DNA from 4 places in the Paenibacillus naphthalenovorans genome. Region 4 is predicted to be linked to each of the others. Evidence: riboswitches for the same ligand, from Rfam matches in the RefSeq annotation. Region 4 holds a riboswitch; each other region holds the start of a gene.

Region 1 (3,211 bases), 610 kb from region 4:
CTGGATGAGCAGGCGGCCGATCCCCCGACCGCGATAAGGAGCAAGCACCGCGATCCGCTGGAGCTTCGCCGTCCGGGAGTCATACATCCGCCAGCGTGCAGTCCCGACCGGCTTCTCGCCGTCCGCCGCGAGAAAATGCCGGCACGCCGACCATGAGACGTCGAACTCATCCATTTCAAGGTCAGGCGGAACCTGCTGCTCTTGTACAAAAACGTTCATGCGAACGGAAAAGCAGTCATTCAGCTGCTCCTCCGTATGTACGGGTATAATGTTCAGATTCAAGCCGAAACCTCCCGGGTCTATGAAAGCGTCCAAACTTCACCCGGACGCAAAGCTTTGCCGGTAATCCCTTTTGACGTGAGGCTGTCGGCGAACGCTTGCGCATTCTGCCTGATCGGCGGGAACGTATTGAAATGCAGCGGCACGACGGTCTTGGCCTTCAGCCATTCTGCAGCAAGAGCCGCATCCTGAGGTCCCATCGTAAACACGTCGCCGATCGGCAGAAACGCCACATCAATTTGGTTGCGCTCGCCAATGAGCTTCATGTCGGAGAACAGTGAGGTATCCCCGCTGTGAAGAAGCGTCAAACCGTTCCACCGGATGATAAAGCCGCCCGGCATGCCTCCATAGATGATCTTCTTCTCTTCTTCGAGCACGATGCCGGAGCTGTGAAAAGCCTGGATCATCTCGATCTCCGCATAGCCCAGAGAGGTACGGCCGCCAATGTTCATAGCAAACGTCTTCGCTCCCTGCCAGCTCATATACGTTGCCAGCTCGAAGGTGGCAACGACGGTGGCATCATTGTTTTTTGCGATCGGCACGGTATCCAGAATATGGTCCGGATGTGCGTGGGTAAGCAGGATGTGCTCCACTTTGATATCCTCCGGCTTGGTAGCTGCCAAAGGATTGCCGGAAATAAACGGATCAATGATCAGAGAGTGTCCTTCGTGACTGAGCTGCACGCAAGAATGCCCATGATAGCGAATTTCCATAATGGTTACTCCTCCTTGGTATGGGAATCGGGTTCCTTTAGGACAAGCATCGTATGTACATTGTAACAAAGAACCCGCCATAAACTCAAAAAAAGAAAAACGTCCGCAAGATCATCGGACGGTTCATGGGTGCGCTAGCCCCACCCCTCATCTTTCACGATTTCAAAGGCGGACCGTAAACTTTCCATCCCATACCCAACGCCTATTTGAAAAACCGGCCGGTTCATCCGGCAAAAGCCTTCAATAATGCCTCCCTTACACGGTCTTTGCTGAAGGGCTTGACGATAAAATCGATGGCCCCCATAGAAACCGCACGAATCAAAAGCGCCTGCTGCCCCATCGCCGACACCATGATGACTTTGGCATCCGGGTCCATCGTCTTGATTTCCTTCAGCGCCGTAAGGCCGTCCATCTCCGGCATGGTTATGTCCAGCGTAACCAGATCCGGTTTAAGCTCGGAATAAAGCGTCAGGGCCTCCAGCCCGTTGCTTGCCTCCGCCACGATTTCATACCCAAATTCGATCAGGGAATTTTTGAGAATCATACGCATAAATAAAGAATCGTCTACGATAATAATTTTTTTCACGCCGGATTACCCCCACTTGTATGATGTATGTACGCAAGGATAAGTGGCAGCACGGTCCTATAATGGCAAGTGATCAGTCAAGCTGATTTGTAACACTCGAAAAAACTTGAGATGAGATGCCGGGTCACTAAAAAAAGACCTCCCGTTTGCCGTAAAGGAGGCCCGTATCAGACGATTTCCTCCGGTCCTTCGGCAACTGGCTGACGTAGTTTGCACATTAGTCCCTTTAGCATTGCGTCCTTGACTTTTACCAGGGTTGCCTTAGTCGAGTGAACCGATAATCAAATGTATTATAGCATCCTATGGTGAAAATACAAGAGCGAACTCTCGGCCTGAATAAGGTTAAACGGCTCTTCTTTTCTTATCTATAATTATACCTGTTCGCTCCAGGCATTGCCACAATTTTGTCAATTTTTATCAGTAAGCTGTAGAGCGCCATGTTTAATATGAGAATCCCGGATGTCCGCTGCTTATGCCGCCTCTGACGTGCCCGTCCCTCTTCAGCATCCGGTTTCATCTTGAATGGGCAGCTTCCTCGGATCGGTCTGTCGCCAATGGGGGTTCAGGAGATAGTGCGGAAATCTCCTTTCTCCACTCCGGAGTCATGTCTATGTTCAGCGCTCCAAGCGAGGGCTCCAACTGTTCAACACTGCGGGCGCCAATGATCGGGGCCGTGATCCCGGGATGAGACATGACCCATGCCACCGCTAATGAAACCGGATGAACGCCATGCTCATCCGCGTACCGGGTGAAGCGGTCCGCCGTCTCGTAATAGCCTGCATCGGCATAACGAAGCTTGTAATTCGCCTGCTCAACGAGCCGCCCCAGTTCAGGCTTTCGGCCGACACCGTATTTCCCTGTCAACAGTCCGCCTCCCAGAGGGCTGTAGGAGATGACGCCCATCCGCTCGGATTGAGCCATCGGCAAAATTTCGACCTCCGCCTGACGTTTCACCAGGTTGTACATCGGTTGAATGCATTCAAACCGGGCAAGGCTTTCCCTGGCTGAAATCCCAAGCGCCTTCGCGATCTGCCAAGCCGCCCAGTTGCTGACTGCCGGATGCAGTATTTTTCCCTGCCGCTGAAGATCGTCCATAGCCCGCAAAATCTCTTCCATATCCGCTTCCGAATCGAAAGCGTGAACGAAATACAATTCGATCCGGTCCGTTCCGAGCCGCTTCAAGCTTTCCTCTACCGCAAGCATGATGTACCTGCGTGACAAGCCCCGGTCATTGATGCCCTCTCCGGTCTTCCCGTGAACTTTGCTGGTAAGAATGACATCATTGCGGATTCCGGCAATGCACTTGCCCAATATTTCTTCTGCAAGCCCTTTATTATACACATCGGCGCAATCGAAGAAATTTATGCCTACCTCCCGGCATCTTCGGAACATGGCCATAGAGGCTGCCTCGTCGGCTGCACCTCCGAAGGACATTGTGCCGAAGCAAAGACTGGATACTTTCATTCCTGTTTTACCTAATGTACGGTATTGCATCTAACCTTCCCTCCTCTTCATGAGCCAAAGGCATCGGCCGACAGAATCCGCCTTCTATGCATTCAGCGCACATTGGTTTACGTTCAACGTGTTCATCCGCAAAACTGCACAATTCCAATTCAAAAGCGCTCCCGGGTTA
Region 2 (3,211 bases), 390 kb from region 4:
CAAGCCGTCTTGTCTCGGGACCGGATATTAATAATCACCGATAACGCTTCTTTGGCCAGTTTATAAATATCTTTAAACTTGTTTTCCACGAGCAGTAAAATAATTTGTCCGTAATGGGGCTTCTGCCCCTTCTTTTCCACCATCTCGAAAAGAAGCTTCGCTGCTTCAAGCAGCTGTTCGAATTGGGACATTAACAATTTGGAATTGTTGTAAAGCCGGTTATACAACACCCCGAAATAACCGGAGTACAGATTGCTTTTGATCGCATTGCCTTGAATGTAAATGCTGCCGGTTGCCGTGACGGTAGCGTTGTAGACACTGCCTGAGATATACACATTGCCAAGCGACTCGACGATCATGCTTTCCATCACGTTTCCATAAATGATAATGTCGCCGGAAAAAACAATATGTCCCGTTTCAATATTGACATCGCCGGGTACGATATAAGCCTTCGTAATATCAAAAAACTTCGTTTGGTTGCCGGTGATGCGCGGTCTTCCTTCTCTAAGAGCGATAACGAAGCCGTCCTCCCGGATTTGCACCCCGTCTTTGGCTACAATAACAATATCCTTCGGTTCTTTTGGCCGAATGAAATTGCCATATACGTCGTAGCCGACGGTCCCTTCTTCCGGCGGAATTTTTCGGGCGATCACATCTCCCGGAGTGACCGAAGGAATATTTAAATGATTTCTGTAATCGACCACGCCCCCGATTTCCACATACTGATTTTCCACCTGCTCTGTGAAAAAGAGCTGCAGCTCCGCATCCTTTCCGGGAACCGGAGGCTTTCCCCGCGCGATCAGAATCGGCTCGAATGTCGGGTTAAGCACTTCCTCAAACACTGCCCCGATGTTCCGGTTTTTCGTGATCGACAAACGATCCAGCTCAAGAATAATATCGTTAAACTCCAGTTTGTTAAGAATAATCGATTGGTCTTCTTCCGCTCTGAGAACCAAATGGGCGGCAGGCTCGCACTCGCTGAGCTTCCATACATACCTGACGGGTGAATGCACAAGCAGGTAGGCTTGCATACGATCCTCGGATACCTGAATTTCAAACAATGGAGATTCCTCTACGGACCACTCCAGCTTGTCCTTGGATGTTACGGTTACCGTACCGGAGACCGCTTCTCCATTTACAGTCAGCTTGACCGGGGGTATAGCCTCAATGGTAAGGGGCGACATCTCGTCATCCGACGTATGTACAAAAATTTCATTTCCGCTTACACTAAACCAGCCTCGGTTCGTATTTTCTTTATGCCCGCCGAGAGCTTCCTCTTTGGAATAATCCGACAAACCGGCACCATTCGGCGCTGAATCCAACGCCAACGATTTTATCATTTTGACCAATTCCATTTCCGTAATAGAGTCGGACATCCGGACTACCTCCTTCCTCTGAATCAAGCGTTTTGCAGCTTAGAAAAAATGCACCTTCTCCAGCCGGGGAAAGGTGCATGAAAAATACGTTCCTTCCATTATCGGCGGCATGGCTGCCATAGCATGAAATACTTTAGGCCCATTGCTTTGCGTCCTTGCCTTTCGACAAGTTTGCCATTATCGTAATGAAATATTCCGTTTTATAATTAAATTATAATCAAGCAGATCGGCAAACGACAACACGATATAAGACAAAAGGACTAATCCATGCTTGTAGAAAGTATTTTATGTGTCATTTTTCGCTAAGATTCGACAAAAAGGTTAAAACATTGCATTATTTACGCCCGTTTTTACATATTGTTACAGATCTAATCGCGCCAAAGCTCGGTAATCGGAACACCCAGTGCATCCGCAATACATTGTATGGTATATTTATGCGGGTTTGTAATTTTTCCGTTTCTCATTTTGGAGATCGTGCCCATGGACAGTCCGGTCAGCTCAGAAAGCCTGGTTGCCGTCATACGGCGTTCCGCCATCAGCATGCGCAGCGTAACAGCTATTCCCGACGGTTCCCGTGTTTGCCCGTTTGCCAGGCATTTGCCGACAAAGGCAATTCGGGTGACTTCCTGCCTGCCGTTTAACAGAGGTTGAAAGCGAAATTCCATATCTGCCTGTCGATGGTTATGTACCCACTCCAGCGCCATACTGAAGCCGGATGCGGACAATAAGGCCTGGCGGAGCGAGTGCCTTACCTGAAGCAAATGTTTGGATCCGACAAAAGAAAGAAACGGCTGCGCTAACAAATCTTTTCTCTGCAGATCCAGCAAGGGGCCGTGGAGCGAGCAATCGGTAAAGCGGAATTTCGTCGTCAGCGTTCCGCTTACCTCATACCCCGTACCCTGCCGTAAAATCCATTTTTTGTCGCTGACGTCTCTGACAACCATAATATAGTAATAGACCCCATCCATAACCGTTTCGCGTAAAGATAGCTCCACATCCACTTGATGCCCGTGTTTTACGGTCCATCTCTCTTCCGAAAACAGAACCTCATCATACTCAAAAAACTCCGGGCGCTTCAATACCCAATCCCTGTATTCAGCCGATAGAAAAGATAAGAAGGATGCCTGCCCCAGCTCTTCTTTTGTATAGCCGATGATCTGGAAAAAAGCCGGATTCGCCTCCTCGACCATGAATTGACGGCCATCCCATTTGCAAAGACAGATGCCAACCGCAGCCTTTTCAACCATCAAGCTTGCCCAACGATTCGGCATTGTGCTTTTCCAACCTTTCCTCTTTAAGAAAACAGTAATAAGCTATGATCCGTTGTATTCCCAAGCGGTCCCCATCTCCGCCCTCGGGCAGCTGCCTCGGTCTGCCTTCACTCAACCATGCCGTTACCGCGAGCACAAGCGCATCGACGATATCGTCCCGCGCCACCGCTTTGCGCGGATACCGCAGCATCAGCTCTTCGACAACCTCGTCGGCTTGTGCATACACGCCCCGCAGATGCGCCATACGCTCGTCAAAGCCCGCCTGGCTCTTCTTCCCGCTGTGCATCGGGCCGCCGAAAAGCTGTGCGAGGCAAAGCTCCGGATGCGACTCGCGAAACGTTAAGCGGGCCGCTTCATCCTGCCGGAGCAGCCGGTCCAGCGTGCGAATCTTCGGGACAAGCGCCCAGGTTTGGCGCGATAATCCCCGACCGCTGAGCCTGCGCTGGAGCGCATTCGCCTGCGCATAATCCGTGGCACTCAGCACCTCGCGGACGGGCGCAGGGAATATGCTGGACGCCCGTCCGGGCTTCAGCAGCTGCCGCGCCAGCACATCGCAGCGTCGCG
Region 3 (3,211 bases), 1.7 Mb from region 4:
GGGGAGCCGCTGCTTTTGATTCACGGTTCCGGGCCTGGGGTTTCGGCTTGGGCGAATTGGCGTTTGGTGTATCCGATTTTATCGAAGCATTATCACGTATACGCTCCGGATCTGATCGGCTTCGGCTCGTCGGAAAAACCCCCTTCGGCTCAATACGGGGTGGACGCGTGGGTGGAGCAGCTGATCGCATTCATTGAAGCGAAGCATATCGGGCCGACGTCGATCGTCGGTAATTCCCTCGGCGGCTGTCTTGCTCTGCATTTGGCCTATCGAAGGCCGGATCTGGTGAAAAAGCTGGTGCTAATGGGGAGCGTAGGTGTTTCCTTCCCTCTGACGGAAGGTCTGGACCGTGTGTGGGGCTATACGCCGGATCCGGAAACAATGAGACAGTTGATCCAAATTTTTTCCTATGACAAAAGCTTTGCCGAAAACAGCGATCTGGTGCATATGCGTTATCAAGCCACTTTGAACGAAGAAAACCAGTCGGCCTTCGCTTCGATGTTCCCCGCCCCGCGGCAGCGCCATATCGATGCGATGGCTTTAAAGGAGGATCAAATCAAACGGATCGATTGTCCGGTGCTGCTCGTGCACGGTCGGGAAGACGAAGTGATTCCGGTCGAACAGACCAGCTGGAAATTGGCGCAGCTGCTGCCGAATGCGGAGTTTCATATGTTTTCAACATGCGGACATTGGACGCAGATCGAAAAGACGAATTCGTTCTGCACATTGGTGGAATATTTTTTGCAAAAATAGATGCTTTATAACGGAAAAGAAGCCGCGCCGCAGGCTGCCGCGGGCGGCTTCATGGCGTGATCGCCCGCCCGTTGAATTGAAAAAAGGAAATGTGCAGTGTGAAGATCAGGCTGGGGCCCTGGTCTTTTTTTCGTTCCCGGCGGATCATTTTACAATCAAGATATTGGAAATTAATTTTCGATCGTTTATAATAAAAACCAGGTCCGTCGTCCTAGAAACAGGAGCGCGCGAGAAGCGGACTATTCCTCTTCATGAGGCCGAAAGGCTACCCGTCAGTCCCGGCAGCCGGCCCGGATAAGGGTGTCTTTCTTGGAGTATTGTGAACGCAATGATGATCATAACCCCCATCTTTGTGGAAGCCATGATCAGCCATTCTCAACTGGGCACTTGAATGGCTGGGAGCGAGTAGTGCAACCGACCCCATAATCTATAGGGTCGGTTTATTTTTTACAATGAATTTCGGTGGAGCCGAACCATTCCGGCGGCATCCTTCCAAATCAAATTTAACGGGTGATGAGAGATGAGAAATCAAGGTTCAAATCGTGTGTCCGTTTCACCAACATATCCTTTTTTGGAAAGCCCATTATTCGAAAAGGACGAGAAATTGAAAAATATTTTAAAGGAATTGGCCGATATCAGGCATGCCTTGGACCAGTCCTCCATTGTGGCCATAACCGACCCGCGCGGGATCATACTCTACGTTAATGAACAGTTTTGCAGAATCTCCCGATATGAAAGGGAAGAATTGCTTGGTCAGGACCATCGGATACTTAATTCCGGGTATCACTCCCGTGATTTTTTTAAGAACATGTGGGCCACCATCGGATCCGGAGATATTTGGAGGGGGGAAATACGGAATAAAGCCAAAGACGGATCATTCTATTGGGTAGATACGACCATCGTTCCTTTTTTAAATGAACAAGGAAGACCGTATCAATATGTTTCGATTCGAAATGATATCAGCCTCCGAAAACAAATGGAAGAAGAGATCAGGAAAAGCGAGGAAAGATACCGTTTAATCACCGAAAATTCGTCGGACCTGATTTCAATCATTGATGCGGAGGGGAATTTTTTGTATGTGTCTCCTTCCCACGCAAGCTTATTAGGACACGATTTGGCTGATTTTGAATCCAGCCAAATCCTTCAATGGGTGCATGAAGAAGACCGCGAGACGGTCGTTGATGCGATTGAGAGCCGGCTGGCCGCAAGAAAAGAGTCTCCGCCGCTGGAGTTCCGGGTCCGTACGAGGGGCGGCAGCTATTGCTATATGGAAACCAAGATCAATCCGATCCTCAACCAATCGGGCGAAGTCAACAGCCTGACTCTGATTATGCGGGATATCACCGAACGGAAAAAGTCGGAACAAACGATTTACCATTTAGCTTACCACGATACATTGACGGATTTGCCGAACCGGAGATTATTTATGGATCGGTTGCGTAAAGAAGTCCATCAAGCTAAGCGCCGTCATTCACAATTGGCCGTCATATTTCTTGATTTGGATCGGTTTAAATATATTAATGATTCGCTCGGTCATGAGGCCGGAGATCTTTTTCTCATCGAAGCAGCCAAAAGAATCAGTCATTGCATTCGTTCGAATGATATGGTCGCCCGATTGGGGGGCGATGAGTTTATCGTATTATTGACGAACCTGTCGAGTTCGGCGGAGGTCGAATCCATATCTCAAAGGATCCAAACCAGCCTCCAGGAACCGATCGAGCTGTTCGGGCAGCGCCATTGTATTTCTTGCAGCATGGGTATCGCCCTTTTTCCATCGGATGGGAGGGACCCGGATGAATTGTTAAAACGAGCGGATATGGCTCTATATGCTGTGAAGGATAGCGGCAGGAATGGAGTTTCATTCTTTCATTCGGATATGGAAGAGCGTTCTTTGGAACGCATCCTGTTGGAAAATGAACTGAAAAAGGCCATTCAATATGAGCAATTTCGTATTGATTATCAGCCCAAACTCGACCTTGCGACAGGGAAAGTAACCGGCATGGAAGCGCTTGTTCGTTGGGATCATCCCGAATTAGGGAGGATCGCGCCGAATAAATTCATACCTATAGCCGAAGAAACCGGATTAATCATTCCTTTGGGAGAATGGGTTCTTCGCCGAGGATGTGAGCAAAATAAACATTGGCAGGATCAAGGATACCCTCCGTTAAAAGTTTCCGTGAATTTGTCTGCCCGACAATTCTATCAACCTGACCTGTTGGACATGATCAGCAGGATATTGAAGGATACCGGACTGGAACCGCAATGGCTGGAACTTGAGGTTACAGAAAGTATTTTTGCGGACATAGACAATGCGGCAGCGATTCTGCAGGAAATCAGGAATTTAGGCGTTCATACGTCTATCGATGATTTTGGAACGGGATACAGTTCATTCAGTTATATCAAGAATCTTCCCATAGACACCTTGAAAATCGATGCTTCTTTCATCCGGGATATTCAC
Region 4 (3,211 bases):
AAAAGTCGACAGAATCCGTCGAAGCCGTCACGACGTTTCTGCGGCAGTGCTTGGAAGCCGCGATAGAAGCGATATCATCGATATAGGCCATCAGCTTTCCGCCAAACAGCGTATTGTGATTATTGACATCCGTCGGAAATACTCGGGATGTTTTGTAGCATCTAGATTCCTTGACATATCTTTGTTCCATATACAGTCTGCCGGCTCCTTCATGTTCATGTACATCATCCGTACGCGCATGTACGTTTTGAACACATTATGCAGGCTAACCCAGATGTTGTCAATGCTGTGTCGCTTCCCGTTTGCCCAAATCCGGCGCCGTTGGAGAAAACCGAATGTAAAAAAGCCCCCCGGATTAATCACAGGAGGCATTTGGTATACTCAACCGTAATATTCTTTTCTCCATTTGCCGAAGCCGGAGAATGTCTTTAATTCATGCAACGGGATGCTCAGGAAAACCTGAACAAGATTTTTGTCAAATTGCTTCCTGCTCTGATACCACAGCTCTTGCTTGGCTTCTTGAACGGATAAACCTTTTCTGTGAGGACCGTCCTGCAGCATGTCATCAAAAGCGTCAAGGATAGAGCAAATTCGCGCAAAAGTCGGAATGAACTCACCGCGCAAGCCATAAGGATAACCGGACCCATCCCAGCGTTCGCGGTGGTATTTAATGATTTCAATAATATTCAAATCATGAATTCCTTCTTTTTGCGCCAGATTTGCTCCGAGCACAGGATAACGTTTCATGGTTTCCCACTCTTCTGCCGTCGTACCTGTTTTCTTTGTAATAATATCCGTTGGAATAAAAATCTTGCCAATGTCATGAAGCAGACATCCTACGACCAGACTACGTGTTTGTTCCTGATTGAAATGAAGATAGGATGCCATGATTCTCGCCATTTTGCCAACCCGCATGCAATGTTCGTATGTACTTAACTCTTTCTTCATTAATCTAAAAAGAATGTACAGCAATCGTTCATTTTTCATGACTTACTCCTCCATACCAAGAAACTGATCCATGCAGACTTCATATGAAACCGTCCCGTATGTCAATCATCAACTGGTCTTTTTTTCCTTTTTTCTTGATAATTCTTTTAAAATAAAATCGATTTCTTCCTTAAGATCGGCTGCCCTTTCAAATTCAAAATTAACGCGAGCCACCTTTAATTCAGCTTTCAGGTTTGTGTAGTGGTGTTTTAATTCCTCATAGGTTTGGTTTCGAATCTCATCCAATCCCATTGCAGGAACTCGGCCAAGATACATTTTCACTCTCTCCTCTCATCAATGATTTCACAAAATACGGACCAACTCATCTACTTAGAGTGACGATGGAAGAATGCTACATAATACGTCCCAAAACCAAAAAATCCCCCGAAATTGGAGGATTGATGATCCGGATTTCGGTAACTGGCTGGCATAGTGTTTATCACACTGAAGCCCCTGTAGCTTTGCGACCCCACTTTTCAATGGGTGTGCCTTTATCACTTTTCAAAGGAGATTAGTTAGAAAAAACTAGATATTAGCTAACAATGTTCGACATATTCAATCAAATTCCTTTTTTATAGTAAAAATTTTCATTTTTATACTATATATTGTGAATGGAAAAGCCTCTCCTCATGTAAACCATCGATTGGAGAACGGCTTTTGCCGGGGGATGGAATAATATGAAAATCAGCAAAAAAATGGTTGACAACTCAGTGACAAGATCAATATATTGGGAACCAATGCAAGCTGCCATTTCGTATTAAGGAGTTGGAAAAATGCCAACGATATATGTGCTGAATTTTCAGAGTATTGATAAATCCCATCTGCCGGCTGTGGGCGGAAAAGGAGCCAACCTCGGGGAGCTGAAAAGAGCCGGCTTCCCGGTACCGCAGGGTTTTTGCGTGACAACTGCCGCCTACCGCCAATTCATTCAATCCAGCCGGGAGATGAAGGAACTGTTCGATCAGTTGGACCGCGTCAGCCATGAACAATTGGAGCAAATACGTATATTGGGACAGCGTATTCGCGAACATCTCACCTCCCTTTCGATGCCCAACTCTGTTAAATCGGCCATTTCAAAAGCGTGGGAAACCACTGGGATAGCTCAAGCTTATGCTGTTCGTTCCAGCGCTACGGCTGAGGATCTGCCGACGGCCTCGTTCGCGGGACAGCAGGATACTTATCTGAATGTTTGCGGACTGGAGCAGCTGCTCAAAGCCGTACAAAACTGCTGGGCCTCACTGTTTACAGACCGGGCGATCTCGTATCGCGCCAAAAACGGCTTTAACCACCGTTCAGTGTTTATTTCCGTCGTTGTTCAACACATGATTTTCCCGGAGGTGTCCGGAATTATGTTTACGGCGGATCCGGTCACGGGACATCGCGGAACGGTATCGATCGATGCAAGCTTCGGTTTGGGAGAAGCCCTTGTATCCGGTTTGGTTACTGCGGATTTGTATCAGGTGCGTGCAGGTGAAATCGTAAAAAAACAGGTTTCCAAGAAGGAAACAGCCATATATGCCGTGCCGGAAGGAGGAACGGTTGCTCAGCATCTCCCTCCGGAGAAACAGCAGCTGCAGGCTTTAACGGATCATCAAATCATTCAACTGGCAATATTGGGTAAAAAAATTGAAGCTCACTATGCCTCGGAGCAAGATGTGGAGTGGGGTTTTGCCGACGGTCAATTTTATATTCTCCAAAGTCGGCCGATTACATCGTTATATCCGGTACCGCCTGTCTCAGATAATCAATTGCATGTATTTATAAATTTCGGCTACATTCAAATGATGACTGATCCAATGAAACCGCTGGCTATATCCGTTTTGAGCCGCCTTCTTCATTTTATAAAGAAAAATCCTGCTTCATCCGAACCGTACATCCTGCATCATGCAGGGGGAAGAATGTTTGCTGATTTTACCGCTCCTCTTTCTATAAGGCCTGTTCGAAACAGAATGCTAAAAATATTCAAGGGCATGGATGAATCCATAGCGTCAGCTTTGGAGGAAGTCATGAGCCGAGAAGCCTTTCGCCATCGATCCATACCGATAGGCACAATATTACGCACGGTCAGTAAACTGGCGCCGATCATCATTCCCTTGGCATTGAAAGTAATCAATCACCGGTTTGTGCAAGATCCCGCTAAGGCGAACAGAAAGGCCTCCGCCCTTATTGATCGTATCACTCGTGAAACCGGGATCCATGTATTTTCCGCCTCAGGGGCGGACAG

The links. Region 4 has a riboswitch for cyclic di-GMP ahead of IJ22_RS15135 (hypothetical protein). Riboswitches for the same ligand answer to the same signal wherever they lie in the genome.
Region 1: it holds a riboswitch for cyclic di-GMP, as region 4 does, so the genes downstream of both, IJ22_RS12355 (response regulator) here and IJ22_RS15135 (hypothetical protein) in region 4, are expected to answer to the same signal.
Region 2: it holds a riboswitch for cyclic di-GMP, as region 4 does, so the genes downstream of both, IJ22_RS13390 (flagellar assembly protein A) here and IJ22_RS15135 (hypothetical protein) in region 4, are expected to answer to the same signal.
Region 3: it holds a riboswitch for cyclic di-GMP, as region 4 does, so the genes downstream of both, IJ22_RS23855 (sensor domain-containing protein) here and IJ22_RS15135 (hypothetical protein) in region 4, are expected to answer to the same signal.

The regions. Positions count from the first base shown of each region.
Region 1 covers NZ_CP013652.1:2,475,011-2,478,221, forward strand. The annotation lists gene IJ22_RS12345 (GNAT family N-acetyltransferase) at 1-282, opposite strand, end outside; gene IJ22_RS12350 (metal-dependent hydrolase) at 300-992, opposite strand; gene IJ22_RS12355 (response regulator) at 1,216-1,578, opposite strand; cyclic di-GMP riboswitch class I at 1,767-1,849, opposite strand; gene IJ22_RS12360 (aldo/keto reductase) at 2,092-3,072, opposite strand.
Region 2 covers NZ_CP013652.1:2,702,138-2,705,348, forward strand. The annotation lists gene IJ22_RS13390 (flagellar assembly protein A) at 1-1,376, opposite strand, end outside; cyclic di-GMP riboswitch class I at 1,477-1,562, opposite strand; gene IJ22_RS13395 (helix-turn-helix domain-containing protein) at 1,745-2,647, opposite strand; gene IJ22_RS13400 (DUF429 domain-containing protein) at 2,616-3,211, opposite strand, start outside.
Region 3 covers NZ_CP013652.1:4,836,276-4,839,486, forward strand. The annotation lists gene IJ22_RS23850 (alpha/beta fold hydrolase) at 1-753, shown strand, start outside; cyclic di-GMP riboswitch class II at 1,099-1,182, shown strand; gene IJ22_RS23855 (sensor domain-containing protein) at 1,274-3,211, shown strand, end outside.
Region 4 covers NZ_CP013652.1:3,088,021-3,091,231, forward strand. The annotation lists gene IJ22_RS15125 (acyl-CoA thioesterase) at 1-190, opposite strand, end outside; gene IJ22_RS15130 (HD-GYP domain-containing protein) at 382-987, opposite strand; gene IJ22_RS15135 (hypothetical protein) at 1,057-1,263, opposite strand; cyclic di-GMP riboswitch class I at 1,400-1,487, opposite strand; gene IJ22_RS15140 (phosphoenolpyruvate synthase) at 1,761-3,211, shown strand, end outside.